One region of the Bacillus sp. NEAU-Y102 genome, then DNA from elsewhere that is predicted to be linked to it. Evidence: predicted binding sites of a transcription regulator. Region 1 holds the regulator's gene; each other region holds the start of a gene.
The links. The regulator LexA, encoded in region 1, represses DNA repair genes until DNA is damaged. The targets are predictions, from matches to a motif close to CGAACATATGTTCG.
Positions count from the first base shown of each region.

Region 2: the regulator LexA is predicted to act here: its motif matches at 1,603-1,616, upstream of ACYFX0_RS12680 (YolD-like family protein).
Region 3: the regulator LexA is predicted to act here: its motif matches at 1,376-1,389, upstream of ruvA (Holliday junction DNA helicase RuvA).
Region 4: the regulator LexA is predicted to act here: its motif matches at 1,480-1,493, upstream of uvrB (excinuclease ABC subunit B).

Region 1 is NZ_JBTWFK010000001.1:618,594-621,772, forward strand. Features, by position in the region: gene ACYFX0_RS02985 (bifunctional metallophosphatase/5'-nucleotidase) at 1-512, shown strand, start outside; gene ACYFX0_RS02990 (DUF896 domain-containing protein) at 552-791, opposite strand; gene ACYFX0_RS02995 (YneB family resolvase-like protein) at 837-1,493, opposite strand; gene lexA (transcriptional repressor LexA) at 1,635-2,255, shown strand; gene ACYFX0_RS03005 (DUF4097 family beta strand repeat-containing protein) at 2,346-3,149, opposite strand; gene ACYFX0_RS03010 (DUF1700 domain-containing protein) at 3,150-3,179, opposite strand, start outside.
Region 2 is NZ_JBTWFK010000004.1:164,680-167,858, forward strand. Features, by position in the region: gene ACYFX0_RS12660 (stage V sporulation protein S) at 1-109, shown strand, start outside; gene ACYFX0_RS12665 (hypothetical protein) at 308-571, shown strand; gene ACYFX0_RS12670 (hypothetical protein) at 603-776, shown strand; partial or broken gene ACYFX0_RS12675 (HNH endonuclease) at 758-958, shown strand; gene ACYFX0_RS12680 (YolD-like family protein) at 1,218-1,565, opposite strand; gene ACYFX0_RS12685 (response regulator aspartate phosphatase) at 1,756-2,829, shown strand; gene ACYFX0_RS12690 (hypothetical protein) at 2,826-2,951, shown strand.
Region 3 is NZ_JBTWFK010000003.1:105,167-108,345, reverse strand. Features, by position in the region: gene ACYFX0_RS09945 (BofC C-terminal domain-containing protein) at 1-315, shown strand, start outside; gene ACYFX0_RS09940 (iron-hydroxamate ABC transporter substrate-binding protein) at 327-1,271, opposite strand; gene ruvA (Holliday junction DNA helicase RuvA) at 1,460-2,077, shown strand; gene ruvB (Holliday junction branch migration DNA helicase RuvB) at 2,083-3,084, shown strand; gene ACYFX0_RS09925 (DUF2905 domain-containing protein) at 3,081-3,179, shown strand, end outside.
Region 4 is NZ_JBTWFK010000006.1:52,325-55,503, reverse strand. Features, by position in the region: gene ACYFX0_RS16410 (MerR family transcriptional regulator) at 1-321, shown strand, start outside; gene ACYFX0_RS16405 (hypothetical protein) at 318-938, shown strand; gene ACYFX0_RS16400 (DUF4362 domain-containing protein) at 983-1,414, shown strand; gene uvrB (excinuclease ABC subunit B) at 1,565-3,179, shown strand, end outside.

The DNA of each region.
Region 1 (3,179 bases):
CTTGTACAAGTTTGTTCCATAATACATCTCCAGGCTTCCCAGAACATGTAACAATGCGTGACATCGTTTCTAATTATATTTATCCAAACACATTAAAAGTAATTAGAATAACTGGAGCAGATATAAAAGATGCTCTTGAACTCTCTGCTTCTTATTTCACATTAAAAACAGATGGATCCATCATCGTAAGCCCTACCTACATAGAACCAAAGCCACAACATTATAATTATGATATGTGGGAAGGGATTTCATATGTATTAAACATTTCAAAACCAATTGGTGAAAGAGTAGAATCTTTACAGCATAACAGTGCTCCTCTTAATATGAATGAAGAATATGACGTTGTAATGAATAATTATCGTGCAAGTGGCGGGGGAAATTTCTTTATGTTTCAAAACAAACCGGTAGTAAAAGATATACCCACTGATATGTCTGAACTTATCGCTAATTATATATTGGAACATAGAACGATAGAAGCAACCGTTAATAACAACTGGAAAGTTATTAAATAAGGATTTTTACAAATAAAAAAGATGGGCTTCGCCCATCTTTTAATTTAATTTTGCATTATCTTGCTTTTTTAAAGCTTTTAATTTCGTCGGTGTAACATCTGTACCTTCTTCGTTAACAACTTTAATACCTTTAAGTTCGTTTAACATATTTTGACGAAATCCTTTTAAATATTGTTCACGTAGCGATTGACGCTCACGTTGCTCTTCTTCAGTTAAACCTTCAGCTTTTGCTTTTTTCGCTAAGAAGTTAATGCGTTCAACGAGTTCGTGATTAATCATCTCGAATCCCCCTTCTAATCAAAACTGATTATTATCATACAATAGTTACTCTTCTTTATCAAGCAATTGCTTCGTATACTCTACATATCTACGATGTACAGTCGCCTTTGAAACATTATGACCAAATCCACGTAGTGTTGCTGCAATTTCTTCAAACGTGAGTTCACTTTTTCGCAAACGTACAATTTCCTCAATTGGCACTTCTTTTTTCTCTCTTCCTACACTTAAATGACGATTTTTTAAATTATTTTCTGGACGATAACCTTTTTCTACTGCACGTTGCATACCTCGTTTAATTTTCAAGTTATGAATCTTCCTTTGATATTCTTCAACAATACCAATAATATCTAATACCATCGAATCAGAATCCGACAATTGTAATTCACCATTATGTGTATGTGTATATACTTTTATGCCTTCTTTATGTAAACAATGCATTAATGCAATCTTCGCATTCCCTCTACCAAGGCGCGTTTCATCTTGTATAAGTAACACATCAATTTGTTCGTCCCGAATTGTATCTAACACCTCTAATATACCGTCACGTTCAATTGTATACCCACTAGCCTGCTCTTCAATCACCTTCGTAACATTCATTTGATAGCGCTCAGCTAAATGCAATAATTCATCTTTTTGACGTAATAATGATGTTTCTTGCGCTTCTTTCGTTGTACTCACACGTGCATAAATAATTGCATTCATTTTGAACCCCTCTTTCTCCCTATCATTTCCCTATAGTGTAACATAAATCCGCCATTTGTTCGAACTTATGTTTGTAGAATGTTTTTTCACATGTTATACTTATTAATAAGAAAAATGAAAGAAAACGAGGTGTTAGAAAACATGGAAAAGTTAACGAAACGCCAGCAAGACATTCTCGACTTTATTAAGCTAAAAGTACAAGAAAAAGGATATCCACCTTCCGTACGTGAAATTGGTCAAGCAGTCGGCCTCGCTTCTAGTTCTACAGTGCACGGACATTTATCACGATTAGAAGAAAAAGGATACATTCGACGCGATCCAACAAAACCACGTGCCATTGAAATTTTAGGCGAAGACCGAATGGATACGGAAACACAATCTGTTATTCAAGTTCCAATTGTCGGAAAAGTTACTGCTGGTTTACCAATTACAGCGGTCGAAAGCGTAGAGGAACATTTCCCACTTCCAGCTAGCATTGTTTCCGGAGCAGACCAAGTGTTCATGTTACGTATTTCTGGAGATAGTATGATTGAAGCTGGTATTTTCGATGGAGATTTAGTTGTTGTTCGCCAACAACAGTCTGCATATAATGGTGAAATTGTAGTCGCTTTAACAGAAGATAACGAAGCAACTGTTAAACGTTTCTATAAAGAAAAAGACCATTTCCGTCTACAACCAGAAAACTCTTCATTAGAACCTATCATTTTAAAACAAGTGTCAGTTATCGGGAAAGTAATTGGCGTATATCGTGATTTACATTAAAAATAACAAAAAGAAGATAATTACCTTATTTATATACGGTAATTATCTTCTTTTTGTATTTTGATAGATTTCCATGCACTCTATTTCTTATTAACGAGTTTCAATCGTGACATCTCCAGCAGCCGTTTTACCGCTAATCTTTTTACTACCATTTCCAATTGTTACGTTATTATTTTCTTCATTAAAAATTGTTACATCTCCGGCAGCACTTTGCCCAGTAATTACCGCATCTTGTGGTTTTTCCGATAAAGTAATATCTATATCTCCCGCAGTTGAACTTGCTTCTAGATTATACTTAGAATCATGATCTTGAATATTTATTTCCCCACTTGTTGTTTTTGCGGTCACTTTCCCTATTACTTTTTTAAAGTTCACCTCACCAGCTTTTGTAGATCCCTCCACATTCTTAGACGTTACTTGTTTCAGCTCTACTTCTCCAGCAAGTGTTCTAACACTTACACTATCACTTTTCACATCACTCATTTCGATTTGTCCAGCAGATGAATTTACTTTTACATCTTGATAAGAGCGTTCGGGCACAAGGAGAGTCAATTTAGACGTTTGGAACCTAAAATCGTAAAAAGAAAAATCAAATGAAGCACCTTTTTCTCTTTCCCCAATAATTTTTAATGTGTCACCATCTTCTGCAATACGAATCTCTTGTTTACGTACATCTCCTGATTGCTTTACATAAAAAGAAGAGTCAGGAGATTTTTGGATAACAATATCTCCGGCATCTAACTTAACTTCTATATTTTTTAATGTTTCGTTTTTAATTACATCTTCTTTATCGCCTTTTTCAGCAGTTTGTACTGCTTTTTCATATGTTTGGGAAATTCCTATTACTCCAATAATGATACAAGCGATAGCGATTAAAAATAGTTTTTTCATCATTTACTCTCCTTTTATCATTTTGAAGTTCCA
Region 2 (3,179 bases), on a different contig from region 1:
AAGTGGTATTGACTTAGCTTTTGTTCCAGCGTTTCAAGAGATTTCTATCAATAATGAAGAGAGAACAGCGATTAAATTAATTGTAGGCCCTAGAAAGAAAAGGTCTTAGTAGAAGAGAGTGTTACTATAAGGGGAAAAGACTAATAGACTTCCCAGGTTAGATACGTTATTTTATGTAACCGATCCTTGGGTGTGGACACGGCATTATACCGGACGCATGTCTGTTAATTTCTCCTTAAATTTAGCAGGTGTTCTAAATACTTAAAAATGCCAAATCCTTTGTGATATAAGGGATTTGGCATTTTTGATGTTTTTAAAAATAAACAACCTTAAAACTGCTCATTTAGAAGATTTAGTTTTAGTAGCGGCCATTGAACGTTTTTATGATAGTTTACCTGATAAATGGAGAGAAATAGTAGCAGACAATATTGATTGTGCTAGTTATGTAGATGGGAAATATGAAGCGCACGTTTTAATGGAAAATGGTATGGAAATAAAAATAGAAATCTTTTATGTGGAAGAAGACAAAGATGAAGAATGGATATATAAAGCTTATAAAGTTTTATTATAGAAATTTCATTTTCATACAAAGGGGAATTGATATGAATTTTGTAAACTTTGAAACACAAGAGCAATTTAAACAGTTACAAAAAAATAATGTTGTAATTGTGAAATGGAAAAAAAGCGTAAGGCAGTACAAGGAATTAGGAGAAATCACACATCATAATTCTTACACAATTAATCGTATAAATGAATTGATTTTGAAAATAGTTTAGATGTTGTTGGAAATATAGTTAGTATATGTCCGAACTGTCATAGGTTGATTCATTATGGAAGAGACAAAGAGAAGAAAAAAGTTTTAGAACTTCTCTTTGAACAAAGAAAAGATTCTTTGAAGAAGTTCGGTATTGAGGTATCTCTCAAAGAGCTATTTGGATACTATGGAATTCTAAAATAAGAATATTCATAGCTATAGTGAAGGTAGAATGTTTCATACTTAAACATAGGTATTATTGTGATGGAAATTTAAATTTCGTCTTTTGAAAGTATCAATAATTTGTATTATTTTTATAGGGTTATATATTTTTCTTTTGCTCTGCTGTATAGCAGAGCTCTTTTTTGTCGTACAAAAGCCACCTATATATGTGAAGTGCACCCCAATTGTTAGGCTGTGTCTAACAATTGGGGTGCACTTCAGTACTGTCGGGCGGCTTCTTTTAATTTATATTCACCAATTCATCAAACTTAAACTTAGTATTCAAACCAAAAGCATCTGTACAATATATAGTTTTCGTCATCGGTTCAATATGTAATACATTTATGTACATGTCTTGCACCATTCCATCACGATAGTATGAGGTATGTATTTCTTCTTCCTCGTGAAAAGATTGCATTAACGCTCTTTCTATTCGTTCCATAGTATCTTGTGTTAAAAAAGGTTTAGGTACTTTATATTGTTCCTCAAACATTCTATGTATTTCCTCGTATTGCTCCGGTATTGAAGCAAACGGATTCCATTTCACCATACCTCTTCCACGTACTACAGGAAAGCCGTTATATTCCATGATGTAATACCTCACTTTTGTTTTTTTAACTCCACTACAAACAAACGTGCGTTCTTTTTTGGGGTTTGAAAAGGGACCATTTTGTTAACATGAATATTCAAAAATAATTTTTTCAAGTTAGAATATTCAAAAACTTATTTATGCAAACAAGCATGTCATGATAACATTTAACAAAAGGGGGTAGAAGTAGATGAGTGTTGACATTATTTCTAAAGAAGAAATCACAAAATTATTAAACGACTGGTATCAAGCTATGATTTCACAACGTGTATTACAGTCTCAGAAAATAAAAGAAGATATTGCAAATAAAATCAATAATATTAAGGAAGACCAAACGATATTAGTCTACTACGCTTTATTGAATGCACGGTATAAACTGCTAATTCAGGATATGGATAGTACAAAAGATATTCTGGACAAAATCGAGCCTTTACCAGAGTCTACAGAAACATTTTTAGAGTACTATCATCATTTATTTAAAGCAATTTACGCTATTAATAAAGCAAACCATAGTGAAGCAAGAATGCAATTTGAAAAAGCTGAAACGTTTTTAGAGTACATGCATGATGAAATTGAAAAAGCTGAATTTAATTATTGGCTTGCAGTCCATTACTATCACGTATTAAAACCGATCTTAGCAGTTCAATTTGCTACAAAGGCGAATGAAGTATTTTCAATTAGTCCAGGGTATGAATTAAAAACTGCAGCATGCTTAAATACTTTAGGAATGGCACACATTCGACTAAATGAATTCGAAAGTGCAGAGGAATATTTACTTTCAGCACTAGGTACCTTCCAAAAATCTAATGATGAACTTCTTATTAAACGAGTTAAGCATAATTTAGGACTTTTATACGCAAGTCAAAACATGCCAGAGTTAGCAATTAAACACTTAGAGGATTCATTAGAAAATAACTCTAAAACTATGTTTCTTTTAGCAAGAGAACATTTTAAGTTAGGTTATAGTCATATCGCTAATGAATATATTGAGAATGGCTATAAGATTAGCGACTTATGTTATCGTCATCATTTCCGAATTTTAAAAGCAGTACATAACTATGTACCGCAAGAAGAATTAGAAAATGTGGTTATAGAAGGTATTTCGTATTTTGAAAAAGAAGAATTATATGATTGGGTAAAAGAATATGCTTCTCTTTTAGGTGAAATATTCTATGGTTCAGAGAATCACAGAAAAGCAAGCAAGTATTTGCACATCGCTTTAGATGCAGACAAAAAGAGCATAGAAAGAAGGGCGCTAAAATGAAAAAAGCAATCTTATTAATGATGATGTTATCCGCTGTTTTTACTTTTGGTCTTACTAATGTAAAAGACATACCACAAAACGAAGCAATTGAAGTGTTTATGGATCATGGAGAACATATTTAAAACCTAAGGAAGAGGGCGCTTATAGTGTCCTCTTTTTAATATCTATTATTTATATGATGAGGTTGCAGGTACGTCTTTTGGTTATTGTTTGATAAACGTAAGATGTTTCTAAAAATGTGTATACAAAGGTGTAATTTTGTACTGTATATGTTCACATATTTGCTCACATTTTGTTCACGTACTATATAAAAAAGTATGAAAATCTATAAAAATAATTATTTCAATAAA
Region 3 (3,179 bases), on a different contig from region 1:
GAATGGCAGCTCGTTGATCGTGATGATGTACAAATTGTATTGCAAAAGAAAGTTGATGATATTTCTCCGTTATTGAAAACGAGCGGTTATTTTGGCGTGTCAGAGGAAGGGATATTACAAATTTTCAAAGGTGTACCGAAAAGTGATAATGCGATTCACTCCTTCTTCCAAATTGATATGAAAAAGCTTGAGAGTTATGAGCGTGCGAAATTGAAGCGTGGTATTCGGATTAAATCAAAAGAAGGTTTTGTGAGAACGATTGAAAAAATGAAGCAATACGCAGTGCAAAATAAGAAAAAAAGCAGCTCATGGTGAGCTGCTTTTTTTTACTTATTCTTAGCTAAAATTTCTTTTGCGATTTCATCGATTAGCATATCTTTTCCGATTGGATTGAATGCTTTCGTATTGAAGATTTCGTTTGATACTTCATATACATGATTGTTTTTCACAGCTTTATTGTCTTTCCAAACGGCACTGTTTTTGTAGTCTTCGTAAACTTTATCAGATTCGCCGCCAAAGTTTACAATAAACATTTGATCAGGTTGGAATGCAACAAGACCTTCTAGCGATACTTGCGCCATTGTTTGTTTTAAATCTGTACCTTTTGTTGCTGGAAGTTTTAAGTCATTAAAGATGACGTCACCGTATCCGAAGCTGCCGTATACGCGGAAGTTTTGTGGTGTAACTGCAACGAACATAAAGTTCTCATCTTTTGTTTTCTCTTTAATTTTTTTAGATAAAGAGTCTGCTTTCTTATCGTAGTCTGCAATCCATTTGTCTGCTTTCTTCTCTTCGCCAAATAGCTTACCTACTTCTTTAAATTTACCACGCCAGTCTTCTAAGTTTGTTTCTAGAACAACTGTAGGTGCAACCTTTTCTAGTTGATCATAAATTTTTAATTGACGGTTGTTTAAAATAATTAAGTCTGGTTTTAAAGCAGTAACAGCTTCTAAATCAACTTTAGGTGCCCAGTACCAACCTACTGCTTTTACTCCATCTAACTTATCTGTTAAGTGATTTTGGATTTTATCTTTATATGTATTTGCTGTACCAACAGGTTTGTGTCCAAGAAGTAATAGTTCTTCTGTTGATCCAGATAAGTCAACAATTCTCTTTGGATTTACTGGAATTGTTGCTTCACCTTTAGCATGTTTTACAACTTTTGTTTTCGGTTGTTCTTTTGCTTTCGATTCTTCTTTTTGAGAAGAGCAGCCAACGATAGAAAGAACAACAAGCATAATAGTAAATAAAATAAATAGCTTACGTTTCATCCTGATGTAACCCCTTTAATTAGTATTGATAATCATTATCGACCTCTGTATATTAAGGTGCTTTAACCTTTCTGTCAATGGAAAATAACAGAAGTTTCAAGTGGAGAACATTTGTTGGGGCAGTCTCGCTTTTCTATCATTAAATATGTTAAAATGGAATACATGATTTAAGAGGGAGAGATCGTATTTTGTTTGAATATGTTACAGGTTACGTGGAGTATGTAGGGCCGGAATATGTCGTAATTGATCATAATGGAATTGGTTATCAAATTTTCACACCGAATCCGTATGTATTTCAAAGAAGTAAGCAAGAAATCCGTGTCTATACATATCATTATGTGAGAGAAGATATTATGGCACTTTACGGGTTTAAAACACGTGAAGAGCGTTTATTATTTACAAAGTTGTTAGGCGTGTCTGGCATTGGGCCAAAAGGCGCTCTTGCAATTTTAGCTTCTGGTCAAACAGGACAGGTCGTTCAAGCGATTGAGCATGAAGATGAGAAGTTTTTAGTGAAATTCCCAGGCGTCGGAAAGAAAACAGCACGCCAAATGATTTTAGATTTAAAAGGAAAACTAGCAGATGTCGTACCAGATGCATTTGTTGATTTATTCTCAGACACAGAACGTTTTGATGAGAAGAAAGGTTCATCAGCTGAGCTTGATGAGGCACTGGAAGCTCTGCGCGCACTTGGATACGCAGAACGCGAAGTTTCTCGCGTTGTACCAGAGTTATTAAAAGAATCATTAACGACGGATCAGTATATTAAAAAGGCACTTAGTCTTTTACTAAATGGTAAGAGGTGAGTATAATGGACGAACGTCTCCTTTCAGGGGAATCTGCATATGAAGATTCGGATTTAGAATATTCATTACGGCCACAGACGCTCCGTCAGTATATTGGCCAAGATAAAGCGAAACATAATTTAGAAGTATTTATTGAAGCGGCGAAAATGCGTGAAGAAACGTTAGATCATGTGCTTTTATATGGACCACCAGGTCTTGGTAAAACGACGCTTGCGAATATTATTGCTAATGAAATGGGCGTTAATGTTAGAACAACTTCAGGTCCGGCAATTGAAAGACCAGGAGATTTAGCTGCTGTATTAACAGCGCTTCAGCCAGGAGATGTATTATTTATTGATGAAATTCATCGTTTGCATAGATCAATTGAAGAAGTATTGTATCCTGCAATGGAAGACTTTTGCCTTGATATCGTAATTGGAAAAGGGCCTTCAGCACGTTCTGTACGCCTAGATTTACCGCCATTTACATTAGTTGGAGCAACGACACGCGCCGGAGCATTATCAGCGCCGCTTCGTGACCGATTCGGTGTACTTTCAAGGTTAGAGTATTACACAGTAGATCAGCTTTCTGCGATTGTTGAACGTACAGCAGAAGTATTCGAAGTTGAAATTGATTCGTTAGCTGCACTAGAAATTGCAAGGCGTGCTCGTGGTACACCTCGTATTGCAAATCGTCTTTTAAGACGTGTACGTGATTTCGCGCAAGTTCGTGGTAACGGAACGGTTACGATGGAAATTACACAAATGGCATTAGAGCTACTGCAAGTAGATAAATTAGGTTTAGATCATATTGATCATAAATTACTGCTTGGTATTATTGAGAAATTCCGTGGTGGTCCAGTTGGATTAGAAACGGTTTCAGCAACAATTGGAGAAGAATCTCATACGATTGAAGATGTGTATGAGCCGTATTTATTACAAATTGGCTTTTTACAACGAACGCCAAGGGGCCGAATTGTAACGCCGCTTGCGTATGAACATTTCGGAATGGAGATACCAAAAGTATGACGGAGATGCCAAAGCTGCTTATTACAGCGGGGATCTTACTCATTGTTGTTGGATTAGCTTGGAAGTTCATTGGAAGGCTTCCAGGCGATATTTTT
Region 4 (3,179 bases), on a different contig from region 1:
AAGTTGCTTCACAATTTGCCGAATATGAGTGAAGAAGATCCGAATGTTTTAGAATGGGTAGATTTATTAAAGCGATTCCGTACTTTTATGAAGGAAGGTAAAGAAGCTGCTAATGATGAGGTACAAGGGGCAACGAAAAAATTAATGCAGAAGTGTTTAGAAATGGCTAATGGTGACGAAGCATTTTTAGATAAGTTATGGGAAGTTAGAAAATCGAAGGAAGATTCACAGAAAATGAGCATGTATCCAATTGAAGAAGAACTTTTAATATATATGGATGAAGCTTTTCGTATTTATGATGAAAAGGAGAAGGATAAATGAGTATACTCGCAGAATATCGTTGGTATTTTTTAATTGGGGCAGAAATTGTATTTTGGTTATCAGCTATCGGTTTCTTTTTACTCCGTTACGGATTCCGTTTGAAAAAGGCGAGCTTTATTATGGGGATTGTACTCCTCATAAATGAAGTGTTTATTTTAACATTAGGGGTAGTGGACTATTATCAAACAGGAAAGTTCTCTAATTTTCAAATCATTACTGTAATTATTTTATTGTATGCAGTTTTCTACGGGAAAAAGGATTTGAAGAAGCTGGATATATTTGCGCAAAAGCTAGTTGCGAAATGGCGTAATGAACCAGCGCCAATTATGGAAGAGCACGTAGAATTAACAGGTATGGCCTATGCGAAGCAGGAAATAAAAAATTGGGTATTACATCTTGTTTTATTCGTTGGTGTGCACATATTCTTTTTCTTTGCGTATGGATTTATTTCGTTTGAACAATGGGGTAATTGGTTAGAATCGGGAATCGTTTTAAATAAAGCTGCAAGTCGCGTGAGCCAAGTGTGGGCAATTATATTTTTAGTTGATACAGCGATTTCATTTTCATATGTGATTTTTCCGAAGAAGGAGAAAGGAAAAGAAAAGCTACTTTCATAGTTGAAAGTAGCTTTTGGGTATACAAATAATTTTTATAGGAGAGGATGACAATAGGAAAAAGAATCAGTTTTATATGTCTATTTCTCTTTAGTTTAGTAGCATGTGCACCATCTAACACTACAATTAACAAGAAGAATGATGTCATTGTAAAGGGAACCAGGATTTCCAATCTAGATAAATTCGAGCAGTTCGTTTGGAATGTGGAACAAGGGAAAGTTGATGAAATAAGAATTGTACAGTATACCGATGAAGGTGACCCGGTTTTTCAAACGTTAGAGCATAGTGGGAAAGATATCCTTTATGTGTTAGATAGTAGACAAGACAAATTTGCTGGTGAGGATAAAAGGTTATATAAAGATAGCTGTAAAAGGATTGTTAAAGAGCAGCGTGAATCGCAAACGGCTTATAGGTTAATAGACTGTGTGAATGAAAATGGGCGCAATGGATATGACTTAGTATATGTACCTAAAAAATAGAGTTAGTAGAGGAAGGAAGTATTTACTCCTTCCTTTTTCTATGTGTATATTGTCGAAAACTTTACCGAATATCTGTTCGTTTTTTTAGGTTTTTTATAGGTATTCGTGGTAAAATAATAATACAGATTTTTATGAGGAGGTCGGATTTTCTTGGAACGTCAATTTGAAATTGTCTCAGCGTATTCCCCGCAAGGTGATCAGCCGGTAGCTATAGAGAAGCTTGTAGAGGGAATTAATAGTGGAAAGAAAAAGCAAGTGTTGCTTGGAGCGACAGGAACGGGTAAGACATTTACGATTTCAAATGTCATTAAAGAAGTGCAAAAGCCAACACTTGTCATGGCTCACAATAAAACATTAGCAGGTCAGTTATATAGTGAGCTAAAAGACTTTTTCCCGAATAATGCAGTTGAATATTTTGTTAGTTATTACGATTATTATCAGCCAGAAGCGTATGTACCACAAACAGATACGTTTATTGAAAAGGACGCGCAGATTAATGATGAAATTGATAAATTGCGTCACTCGGCAACGTCTGCATTATTTGAACGGGACGATGTAATTATCGTTGCGAGTGTATCGTGTATATATGGTTTAGGTTCTCCTGAAGAATACCGCGAGTTAGTTGTGTCACTTCGAGTTGGTATGGAGAAGGACCGCAATCAATTGCTTCGTGAACTTGTTGATGTACAGTATGGACGTAATGATATTGATTTCAAGCGTGGTACATTCCGTGTGCGCGGAGATGTAGTTGAAATCTTCCCAGCATCACTTGATGAGCATTGTATTCGGATTGAATTTTTCGGCGATGAAATTGATCGTATTCGTGAAGTAAATGCGTTAACAGGTGAAGTATTAGCAGAACGTGATCATGTAGCAATCTTCCCAGCATCTCACTTCGTTACACGTGAAGAGAAAATGAAGGTCGCTATTGAAAATATCGAAAAAGAATTAGAAGAGCGTTTAAAGGAATTAAATGATAACGGTAAGTTGCTAGAAGCACAGCGTATAGAGCAACGTACACGTTATGATTTAGAAATGATGCGCGAGATGGGCTTTTGTTCAGGGATTGAAAACTATTCCCGTCATTTAACACTTCGTCCAGCGGGTGCAACGCCGTATACGTTATTAGATTATTTCCCGAAAGATTTCTTAATTGTTATGGATGAGTCGCACGTATCAGTGCCACAAGTAAGAGCGATGTATAACGGGGACCAAGCACGTAAGCAAGTGCTTGTGGATCATGGATTCCGTCTGCCGTCAGCTTTAGATAATAGACCGCTCATGTTTGATGAGTTTGAGGAGAAAACAAATCAAGTTATTTACGTTTCGGCGACGCCAGGACCGTATGAGTTAGAGCAGTCACCAGAAGTAATAGAACAAATTATTCGTCCAACAGGGCTTTTAGATCCACCAATCGATATACGACCTATTGAAGGTCAAATTGACGATCTATTAGGAGAAATTCAAGATCGTATTGCAAAAAATGAACGTGTACTAATTACGACTTTAACGAAGAAAATGTCAGAGGATTTAACGGATTACTTAAAAGATGTAGGAATTAAAGTGAACTATCTTCACTCTGAAATTAAAACGTTAGAACGTATTGAAATTATCCGTGACCTTCGCCTTGGTAAGTTTGATGTACTTGTCGGTATTAACTTATTACGAGAAGGATTAGATATTCCAGAAGTATCACTTGTAGCGATTTTAGATGCTGATAAGGAAGGGTTCTTGCGTTCAGAACGTTCGTTAATTCAAACGATTG